One region of the Streptococcus sp. 20925_1_22 genome, then DNA from elsewhere that is predicted to be linked to it. Evidence: predicted binding sites of a transcription regulator. Region 1 holds the regulator's gene; the other holds the start of a gene.

Region 1 (5,090 bases):
CCAGCATATGAAAGAAGCTTGTGAGATGATGGGCTTGGTTCTTTTAGATCATTTGATTGTGTCCAAGTCCAACTACTATAGCTACCGAGAGGAGACAGATATGATATAATTTGATTTACTTGAATATAAAAAACTTCTATTCGTGTTGAAAAGAGGTTTTTCTAGGAATAGAGGATTTTAAAGAATATTGACAACATAATCAAACAGAGCTAAGTCTCCTTCTCTGGAGCCAAACAAGAACTCTGGGTGCCATTGGACGCCAAGGAAAGGACTGCCGTCAGTAGAAGTGATGGCTTCAATAATCTTATCGCGCGGATCATAGGCGATGACTTCTAGTCCGGCCGCTAAATCCTTGATACTTTGATGATGGAAAGAGTTGATTTCAGATGCAGGGCCATAGATTTCGTGCAGAATAGAGCCGTTCTTGGTCACCATGCTTTGAGTTGTGTACTCAGCAGAGCTGTCTTGCCAATGATCTTCAATGTCTTGATGAAGAGTACCACCCAGTGCGACATTATAAAGTTGGGTTCCGCGGCAGACAGTGAAGATTGGTTTATTTTGACGGCGGGCTTCCTTGATTAAAGCTAATTCAAAAATGTCCCGTTTGAGTAGATAATCATTGCTGTCAATGGCTTTTTCTTCTCCATAGAACTGGGGACATACATTCTGACCGCCTGTGATGATTAATTTGTCAACAATGGAAACATACTGTTTTGCCATTTCTTCATCACCAATTGGCAAAATCATTGGAATTCCGCCAACTTCTTTAACTCCCTCAACGAATCCTGTCGCCGTATAGCTCATATGGATGAAGTGATCGTCTGGGATTTCTCTTTCATTTCCGGTTATTCCAATAATTGGTTTACTCATTGAGTGTTAAATACCTCTTTCAAATTAATGTTCATTTTTTCTCATGAAGTAGAGCAGAGTCTGCAGTTCGCTAGTCAGGTCAACATACTGAACGACCACGTCCTTAGGTAGGGATAGATTTACTGGTGAAAAGCAGAGAATGCCCTTGACACCAGCCTGAACTAAGATTGATGCAACTTCTTGAGCTTTTACGCTAGGTACAGTTAGGATGGCAGTTTGCACATTTCCTGACTGTATTTTTTCTTTGATTTGGGAAATTCCATAGATAGGAATCCCATCGCTGGTTGTGCTGCCAACTTCTGGATGGTCATCTATGTCAAAAGCCATTACAACCTTCATTTTATTGCGCTCATGAAAACGATAGTGTAGCAGAGCACGTCCCATATTACCAACGCCAACAATCATGACATTGGTAATAGCATTGTCGTTTAAGAGGTCAGCAAAAAAGTTCATCAATTTCTTGACATCATAACCAAATCCTCTGCGGCCAAGTTCACCGAAATAAGAAAAATCTCGTCTGACGGTAGCAGAGTCAATACCAATGGCTTCTGCAATTTGCTTGGAGTTTGCTTTTTCAATCTTCTCAGCATTAAACCGTTTAAAAATACGATAGTAGAGCGACAGTCTCTTAGCAGTTGCTCGGGGAATTGTAGTATTTTTTTCAGTTTTCACAAAATCACAACCTTTCTAATTCTATTTTATAGGAAGTTTGTGAAAAAATCAACTAATTAAGGATGTTTGATTTATAAAAAAGAAAATTAGTAATTGCTGGGAATAGTAGCGTTGAAAAACTTAGTCCTGGTAGGGAGTCAAGTCTAACTGGTACATCTGGCGATACAAGTCCCCAATTAGCCCTGTAAAAGGCAGTTGGTGCTCATTGTAAGTTATGGAAAGTACTTTGAGAGAGTCAGGAACTGTGACGCAGCCAGAGAAGGCTAGAAGAAATTCGTCGAAGTCTTCATAGGTAAGTGTTCGTTTCACCTTATATGAGTCCAAATAGGTCAGTTCAACCATCGTTAATCCTTTCTTTGAGTTCGATTAGTCATTTGATATTTTCAAGCGTTCTAAGTAGGAGTCAAGCTTGTTTGGTCTTTTAAAGAGTCTAAACCAAAAAAGCAAAATTGCGAGAATCTTGCTTATTGTGGTGTCTTTTCAAAAATATTTCTTTCAACCAAGCTATCCATCAAGAAATAAAATTTTTGCTGGATAATGTGATTGTCTTCTGATTTGAAAATATTGACCAAGCGCAGGCCTGATTTTTCAGTGATGTTGATTTTGAAACCATTTAAATCTTTATTGACAATTATTTTCAGCAGAAAACCATTTCCGCTGTTGGGAACAGATTCCAGCAGACGAGAGAGTTCGTAGTTGCCAACCTTGCTTTCAGCGAATGTATTGTCGCGCAAGGTAAATTTCTTGACATTTGGGTGAAGTGAATAGGTATATTCACAGTTTGCTAAGCTAACAGATGTTTGAAAGGCCATCTTATCCTCCTAAAATTTCTTTTAATTTCTTTGTAAATGATTGAATCTCTTGCAGAGTCGTCTGGTCCGAAGTACTGATCCGAATGGACTCATACAAGCGGTTGGAATCCTTGCCATACATAGCTTGCAAGACATGACTGGGTTGTATAGCTCCGGCCGTGCAGGCTGAGCCTGTTGAAATGGAAAAGCCATTTAAATCCATTTGAAGTAGAAGCAGGTCATTTTTTTGATTGGGAAATCCCAAATTGATGACGTAAGGCAAGCTGGGCTGACTTTCATTTAAGTAAAAGTCAATGTCCGATAAGTCAGCAAGTAAGCTGTTTTTTAAGTCTTGCGCATGCTCTAGATTTCCCTCTAGATGTTCCATGCTCTCTGACAGAGCCGCCGCCATGCCTGTGATAGAGATTAGATTTTCAGTTCCAGCCCGGTGCTTTTCTTCCTGGTCACCACCGTGCATGAAATTGTCAAAATCCATCTTCTTGGCATAAAGGAAGCCAACACCTTTGGGACCATGAAACTTATGCGCTGAAGCAGATAGAAAGTCAATCCCTAGCTCGTCTGGGTAGATGGGAAGTTTACCAATTGCTTGAACGGCATCAACGTGAAAAGCAGCAGGATGTTCTTGCAGTAATTCACCAATTTCCTTAATAGGAAGGACAGCACCCGTCTCGTTATTAACCGCCATGACGGACACAAGAATAGTGTCAGGTCTAAGTGCCTTTTTAATATCCTCCGCTCGAATCTGACCATCCACCGGCTGAACAAAAGTAGCTTCAAAGCCGAATTTGTCTACTAAGTACTCCACCACTTCTAAGACAGCATGGTGTTCAATAGCAGTGGTCACAATATGCTTTCCTCGGTTCTGGTGACGAAGGGCATAGCCTTTGATAGCAGTATTATTGCTTTCAGTGCCGCCTGAAGTAAAAAGAATCTTATTGCTTTGAGTATGCAGGGCTTGAGCAATATCTTCACGCGCCTGTCTAAGGAGTTTACTAGCTTCTCGACCATGGCTATGCGTACTGGAAGGATTTCCGAAGACAGTCATAGTTTTGGTCATTACTTGAATTGCAGCGGGCGACAAAGCAGTTGTAGCGGCATTATCTAAATAAATCACTCCGATTACCTTATTTCTTTTGATAGGCAAAGAGTGGGCTGACTGGTTTTCTTTCTTGGATGCGGACAATGGCATCACCAATCAGTTCACTTGCTGTAATGTAGTGGAGATTCTTAGGTGTTTTTTCTTTGGTATCAACAGAGTCAGTTACAAGAATTTCCCTGATAGGAGAATTATCTAGCAATTCCGCAGCTTTATCCGCAAAGAGACCATGACTGGATACAGCATAGATTTCGACTGCGCCTTCGCGACAGACAATTTTAGCTGCTTCAGAGAAAGTCCGACCGGTATTTAAAATGTCGTCAATAAGAATAGCTTTCTTGCCCTCGACATCTCCAATGATATATCCCTCAGAGCGACCCGCCTCATCTTCGCCATAGTCAATGATAGCGATAGGAGCATCCAGATATTCAGCCAGATTGCGGGCGCGTTTTACACCAGAGTTTTTAGGGCTGACGACAACGACATCATCGCCAGTAAGCCCCATGTTGCAGTAGTGTTTGGCAAAGAGTGGGATAGTGAAGAGGTTATCAACTGGGATATCAAAGAATCCTTGAACCTGCACGGCATGAAGATCCAGAGAAATCACACGATCTACTCCAGCTCCAACAAGCATGTTGGCAACCAGTTTAGCTGTGATTGGCTCGCGAGGAGCAGCAGTCCGATCCTGACGGGCATATCCAAAATAAGGCATCACAACATTAATCGTATTGGCACTGGCACGCTTGCAGGCATCCACCATAATCAAGAGCTCCATCAAGTGATTATTGACAGGGAAGCTAGTAGACTGAATGATGTAAATATCATAGCCACGAACGCTTTCTTCAATGTTAATCTGAATCTCGCCGTCCGAGAATTGGCGGGAGGAAAGTTTTCCCAAAGGAACCCCAGCAGCCTCAGCGATTTTTTCAGCTATGGAATGATTGGAATTGAGGGAAAAAAGCTTCATATTTTTTTTATCTGACATGAGTTGGACCGTCCTCTTTTTGTCTCATTTCTATATCTAATGCTCCATGAAATTTATATTTCAATAGGCTTTAGATTGCTACCTTTTATTTTACCAAAAAAATTAGATTATTTCAGCTATTTTGTGGTCGTTGATTTACAAGTTTTCAGAAAATCTTGCTATCTTGCTCTTACCAGGTTTGTAGTCGATGTTATGTAGTTTTAGGAAGTTGAGGAAATTTTCTTTTCCTTTTTCGAAATCTTCAACTTCGACTTCGAGTTCGAAGTCTGTTTTGCCCAAGTAGTGACTCTCGTCCAGAGCAAGGAGGCCAATTTCGTCTTCCTTTTCATAGCGGATAGTCTCTAGAGAGCCAAGAATCTTCAAGTCTTGGATAGGAATTTCTTTTTGAAGCAGTGTTTCTAAAATCTCTCCCGTAGGAAATTCATTGTTCTGCAAAATATTTTCAGTTTCTTCTGGTGTCAGGTTCTGATTAAGTTCCAAGGCTCCGACTTCTTGAGGAATCTTGAGCGTCAGCTCAGCTTCGCTATGGTTAAAAGTTCGTACTCGAAAAGCCATATGGGCGTGTCGGATACTTTGCTGATCTGAATCGATGTAGTGGTTGGTTTGGCTAATAGGCGAAATATCAGCAAAAAACTGGAGCAGACGGTCGTGCTCT
Region 2 (5,090 bases), on a different contig from region 1:
CTGAACTAGCTCGCTCAGCCAGTGGGGCTTATTATCAGACTCGGACTTTGAGCAGGATTATTTTTGAAGGGGTGCAGCCGGTCAGGGAGGAGATAGACTAGTTTGAAAGACTTAGAAAAAATTATTGAGCAGATTCTTCCGATAGATAAAGACAAGCTTCAAGAAGGCCAGTGCTATTGTGATCAGCTAGGAAAGCCGCCGGGCTCCTTGGGAAAGCTTGAGACCATCTATGCTCGCTTGTATGCCATGTTTTCTGGTCCCATTGATTTGGATAAGAAGATTGTTCTCGTCTATGTGGCAGATAATGGCATTGTGGCTGAAGGCGTTTCTGCCAACCCTCAAGAAACTACTTATACTGTTGCTCGCAATATTCTAGCAGGGAAATCAGGCTTGTGTGCTATTTCCAAACATGCAGGTTCAGACATCTGTCTGGTAGATATTGGCTGCAAGAAGGATATCTTTGAGGAAAATAAGGACAAGGTCTGTCATGGGACGCGTAATATGCTTGTGGATCCAGCCATGACTCGCGAGAAGGCCATAGCGGCAATTCTAGTCGGCTACAAGAAGACAGAGGCCTTGATTAAAGACGGCTATCGTCTCTTTGGAACAGGAGAAATGGGGATTGGCAACACCACCACCTCAGCTGCTGTTATTGCTGCAGTTCTCGGTCTTAAAGCAGAAGACGTCACAGGCTATGGAGCTGGTCTGACTCAGGATATGAAGGCTCATAAAACGGCTGTTATCCAGCAGTGTTTGGATTGCCACGCTCCTTATGGAGATATTCTGGATCTGACCGCTAAGCTTGGTGGGCTGGATATGCTGGCTATGGCAGGCACTCATCTTGCCTGTGCCCGCTATCAGCTGCCATGTGTAGTGGATGGCCTTATCTCTCTGACGGGGCTTCTGATTGCCCATCAGCTGACTCCTCATGTCTTGGACTATACCTTTGCTTCCCATGCTTCGACGGAGCCTGCTTACAGACTGGTCAGTGACTTTCTAGGACTGGAGCCTATGCTTTTGCTGGATATGCGGCTAGGTGAAGGCTCGGGCTGTCCTTTGGCTTTCTTTCTGCTGGAAAATGCTGTTTACACCATGGAGCACATGCCAACCTTTGCAGAAGGCAGCTTGAAAGAAGAAGATTATGTTGATATTCGCAAAAATGTGACTTAAAGGAGGAAAAATATGCAACTCTATACAAAAACAGGTGACAAGGGCTTGACCAAGCTAGTTGGCGGTCAAAGTGTCGCCAAGGATGCAGAACGGGTTAATGCTTACGGAACTATTGATGAGCTGAACTCTTGGATTGGTTATACTATTACCAAGCTGAACAAGGATGATAAGCTGAGAGATGAGCTACTCCAGCTGCAGCATTATCTCTTTGACTGTGGTTCAGACCTCTCTACTCCTAAGGGAGTTTACCCTTATAAGGTCGATCAGCAGCTGATTGACTGGATTGAGGAGAGGATTGATACCTACGCAGAAATTCCACCAGCTTTGGAAAGGTTTATCCTGCCGGGCGGTGACGAGATTGCTTCCATGATTCATGTGGCTCGGACCATTGCAAGACGGGCAGAGCGTCATATCGTAGGGGCTATGTGGACTACAGAAATTAACAATAATGTCCTGATTTTTGTCAACCGTCTATCAGATTACTTCTTTGCCTTGGCTCGAGTAATCAACTTTACTAAAAATCAAGAAGACATCGCCTATGAAAGAGGTGCTAAGGTCTTCCACAATATCACCAAGGCAGATGTTGAGCGTTGGGCAAGCAAACGCCAGTGACAAAAAGAAACAGAAAAAGTTCTGTCTTTCCAAATTGACTTTACCAAGTCTTGGAAGGACAGAACTTATTTTGATTTTCTAAAAAAAGAAAGCCGCCTATACATCATTGTATCTTTATGCTAAGCTTCGTTGATTAGCACTAGCTTTCCAATTATTGACTCTGCTCCTTTGCAGAAAGACAAGTGAAACCTCATCTTTAGAAAATTAACGTACTTAAACGTAGAGTCAATAATGGAAACTAAGCTAAAATGTTTGTTCCAAACTGACATCACTACCTTACATCGAGGCATGAAATCTACTAAAATTTAAGAATAAAGACCTGACTTAAAGCTGAAAAGCTTATCACAGTGGCGGGACCGCGCTGGATTTGCACCAGACTTCCATATCCTTAAAAGTACTAAAATCAATTTCCTAGTAACTAGATTGTAACACCTTTCACAGGGAATTACAAGGAAAATGAACTAAATTTTAATAAAAATTTAATTCTTCAAATAAGCTTGGCTTTGTAAGGGGATGCGGCACTAAAAACTTCTTATATTAATGACTTTTTTATTGCCATGAAAGCGCTTTTGTGTTATAATTCAATATAGTACAAAGGGGTACTGAAGATAAATAAGCAATGAAGCTATATGAAAATGCTGTGACATGTGTAGGGGAGCAGTCTTATTTTCATATAGTTTCTTTTTGTTTAAAAACAGATACAACAGAAAGGAGAAAAGATGTATAAGATTTCCTATAAGACTGAATTGCATGTGGGCAAGGGCGCTCTGCAGCAATTAAGCCATTATAAAAACGAGCATATTTTAGTCGTTGCCGATCCTTTTTTGAAGACATCTGGCACGCTGGATGCTATTTTAGCCAACTTTGATGACAGCAATGACATTGTTGTTTTCACAGATATTGTGCCTGATCCGCCAATCGAAACGGTTGTAGCTGGTATCAAGAGTGCAGGAGACAGACCAATCAGCATTGTGCTTTCCATTGGTGGCGGCTCTGCTATTGATGCTTCCAAGGCTATGTATTATTTTGCCAAGAAGCAAGGTGCCTTCTCAGAGGCTATTCTAATTGCCATTCCGACGACAAGCGGAACTGGATCTGAAGTAACGTCCTTTTCTGTCATCACGGATGCAGAGAGAGGTACCAAATATCCTTTAGTGACCAAAGAAATCCTTCCGGATGTAGCTATCTTAGATGCGGATTTGGTTCTGTCACTTCCTGGTAACATAACGGCTGACACTGGAATGGATGTACTGACCCATGCCATTGAAGCTTATGTATCGACCAAGGCTACGGACTTCTCTGATGCCTTGGCTGAAAAGGCAATCAAGCTAGTCTTTGAATACCTACCTAAAGCCTACAAAAATGGTCAGGATGTAGAAGCGCGTGAAAAGATGCATGCAGCATCCACTCTGGCAGGTATGGCCTTTAACACAGCTTCCTTGGGGATCAATCACAGTCTGGCACATGCGGCAGGAGCTAAGTTCCATGTACCTCATGGTCGTTTAAATAGTATTTTAATGCCCCATGTCATTCAGTATAATGCTGGTATCGAATTCAACAATCGGAACCGGCAGGCGACAGACAAGACTGTAGCGAGCCGCTATCAGGATATTGCCAAACTACTGGGATATAGTGCTTCAAGCCCTGTGTCAGGAGTAAGACAGCTGGTTGAAGCCATCAAGAAATTGCAAAGAAAACTAGAGATGCCAACTTCTCTAAGAGAATATGGTGTGAAAGCAGATGCTTTTGCTCAGTACAAGGTAGAAATTTCAGAAGCTGCTCTACATGATGGCTGTACTCCGACTAACCCTCGCGTCCCTACGGCAGAAGAACTGCTTAAAGTATTAGAGAAAGCGTTTTAATCCTCTGAATTGCTGTTATGCCAAAATTATTGTATAATAATTAAGAGCATGCAGTACACTTCTGAACGTTTAAAATCATGAAGAAGGTTTACTAAATTGGAAGAAAAACAAAGAATGATACAGGAATACGTTCCTGGGAAACAAGTGACCCTGGCGCACCTTATCGCAAATCCTGATGAAGTCATTTTTGAAAAATTGGGATTGCAGGCAGAAATCAAGGATGCGATTGGAATCTTGACGATCACTCCGAGTGAAGCGGCTATCATTGCGGTTGATATTGCGACCAAGGCTGCGGATGTTCAAGTTGGTTTTGTGGATCGTTTCAGCGGCTCTGTCGTGATGACAGGTGACGTTTCTTCTGTTGAGGCAGCTCTCATTGCCGTTTTACAAGGTCTGGAAGAGATTTTGGGCTTCTCCAGCACTGTCGTAACGCGGACATAAAAAATCAAACTGTCGAGGGGAAGTATGAAGGGCAGAATACTAATTGTTGATGATGATCCAATTGTAAGATTAGATATCCGAAATATATTAGAAGCAGCTGATTATGAAGTGGTGGCTGAGGCATCCGATGGCTTTGAGGCTATTGATTTGTGTCAGAAATATCGTTGTGACTTGGTCATGATGGACATCAAGCTTCCGCTTCTGGATGGCCTGACAGCGGGTAAGAAGATACTCGAAGACGCTTTAGCCTACAGTGTGATTCTACTGTCAGCCTACAGTGATGAACACTATGTTCAAAAAGCTAAAACCAATGGGATTAGTGCTTACTTGGTTAAACCTTTGGATGCCAAGTCCTTGATTCCAATGGTAGAGGTCTGCATTGAGAAGGGCCGCCAGCTTCAGCAGATGTCCAATGAAATGGTCAAGCTGTCGAAAAAGATAGACGATCGGATTGTGATTGAAAAGGCCAAAGGCTTGCTGATGGCTCGTGATCATTTGTCAGAGCCTGAAGCTTTCAAACGCATTCGGACAATTAGTATGCAAAAGAGAGTGCCAATGATTGAGATTGCTAAATTGCTGGTGCTCCAAGATGATGTGTAATGATGTATAAAGATAAGATAAAGCAGCTTTGTCAGGAACAGACAAATTTGGATGAGGCTGATATCGAGCATCTTGTCCAACAGGCTGACGAATTATTGAAAAACTCAGCTTATGCCAATGAAGATGTCTTCATTGACGTAAAGAATATCTTTTCGGAACATGCCATTGTTATCTTTCACAAAAAACCGGAAAGCAAGCTCAGCTTGTACGAAAACTCGGTCGTAGGTGCTATGGCTTACCTGGAAAATGAGCCAGGTGTTATCCGGACCCTGGAGACGGGCGCTCCTTCGATTGGGCTTTCGGCCAGATCGCAGGAGGGCTTAGCCATCCATCAGACGGTCTTTCCGATTTTGAGAGAAGAGCGCGTCATTGGAACGCTGATTATCGAAAGAAATGCTCCTCAGA

Evidence for each region. Region 1 encodes Rex, which represses fermentation and respiration genes when NADH is low (regulators of the CRP and FNR family bind a similar motif). Its sites were predicted from a motif close to TTGTGAANTANTTCACAA; they were not measured.
Region 2: the regulator Rex is predicted to act here: its motif matches at 2,352-2,369, upstream of O3621_RS07660 (1-propanol dehydrogenase PduQ).

Annotation. Positions count from the first base shown of each region.
Region 1 is NZ_JAPVYE010000003.1:54,363-59,452, forward strand. Features, by position in the region: gene radC (DNA repair protein RadC) at 1-109, shown strand, start outside; gene O3621_RS04705 (gamma-glutamyl-gamma-aminobutyrate hydrolase family protein) at 178-870, opposite strand; gene O3621_RS04710 (redox-sensing transcriptional repressor Rex) at 895-1,542, opposite strand; gene O3621_RS04715 (DUF4649 family protein) at 1,663-1,884, opposite strand; gene O3621_RS04720 (DUF1831 domain-containing protein) at 2,007-2,354, opposite strand; gene O3621_RS04725 (cysteine desulfurase family protein) at 2,356-3,468, opposite strand; gene O3621_RS04730 (ribose-phosphate diphosphokinase) at 3,479-4,435, opposite strand; gene O3621_RS04735 (CYTH domain-containing protein) at 4,571-5,090, opposite strand, start outside.
Region 2 is NZ_JAPVYE010000004.1:337,087-342,176, forward strand. Features, by position in the region: gene O3621_RS07645 (kinase) at 1-101, shown strand, start outside; gene cobT (nicotinate-nucleotide--dimethylbenzimidazole phosphoribosyltransferase) at 103-1,170, shown strand; gene O3621_RS07655 (cob(I)yrinic acid a,c-diamide adenosyltransferase) at 1,183-1,782, shown strand; adenosylcobalamin (AdoCbl) riboswitch at 2,043-2,191, opposite strand; gene O3621_RS07660 (1-propanol dehydrogenase PduQ) at 2,502-3,644, shown strand; gene O3621_RS07665 (BMC domain-containing protein) at 3,741-4,085, shown strand; gene O3621_RS07670 (ANTAR domain-containing response regulator) at 4,110-4,685, shown strand; gene O3621_RS07675 (sensor histidine kinase) at 4,685-5,090, shown strand, end outside.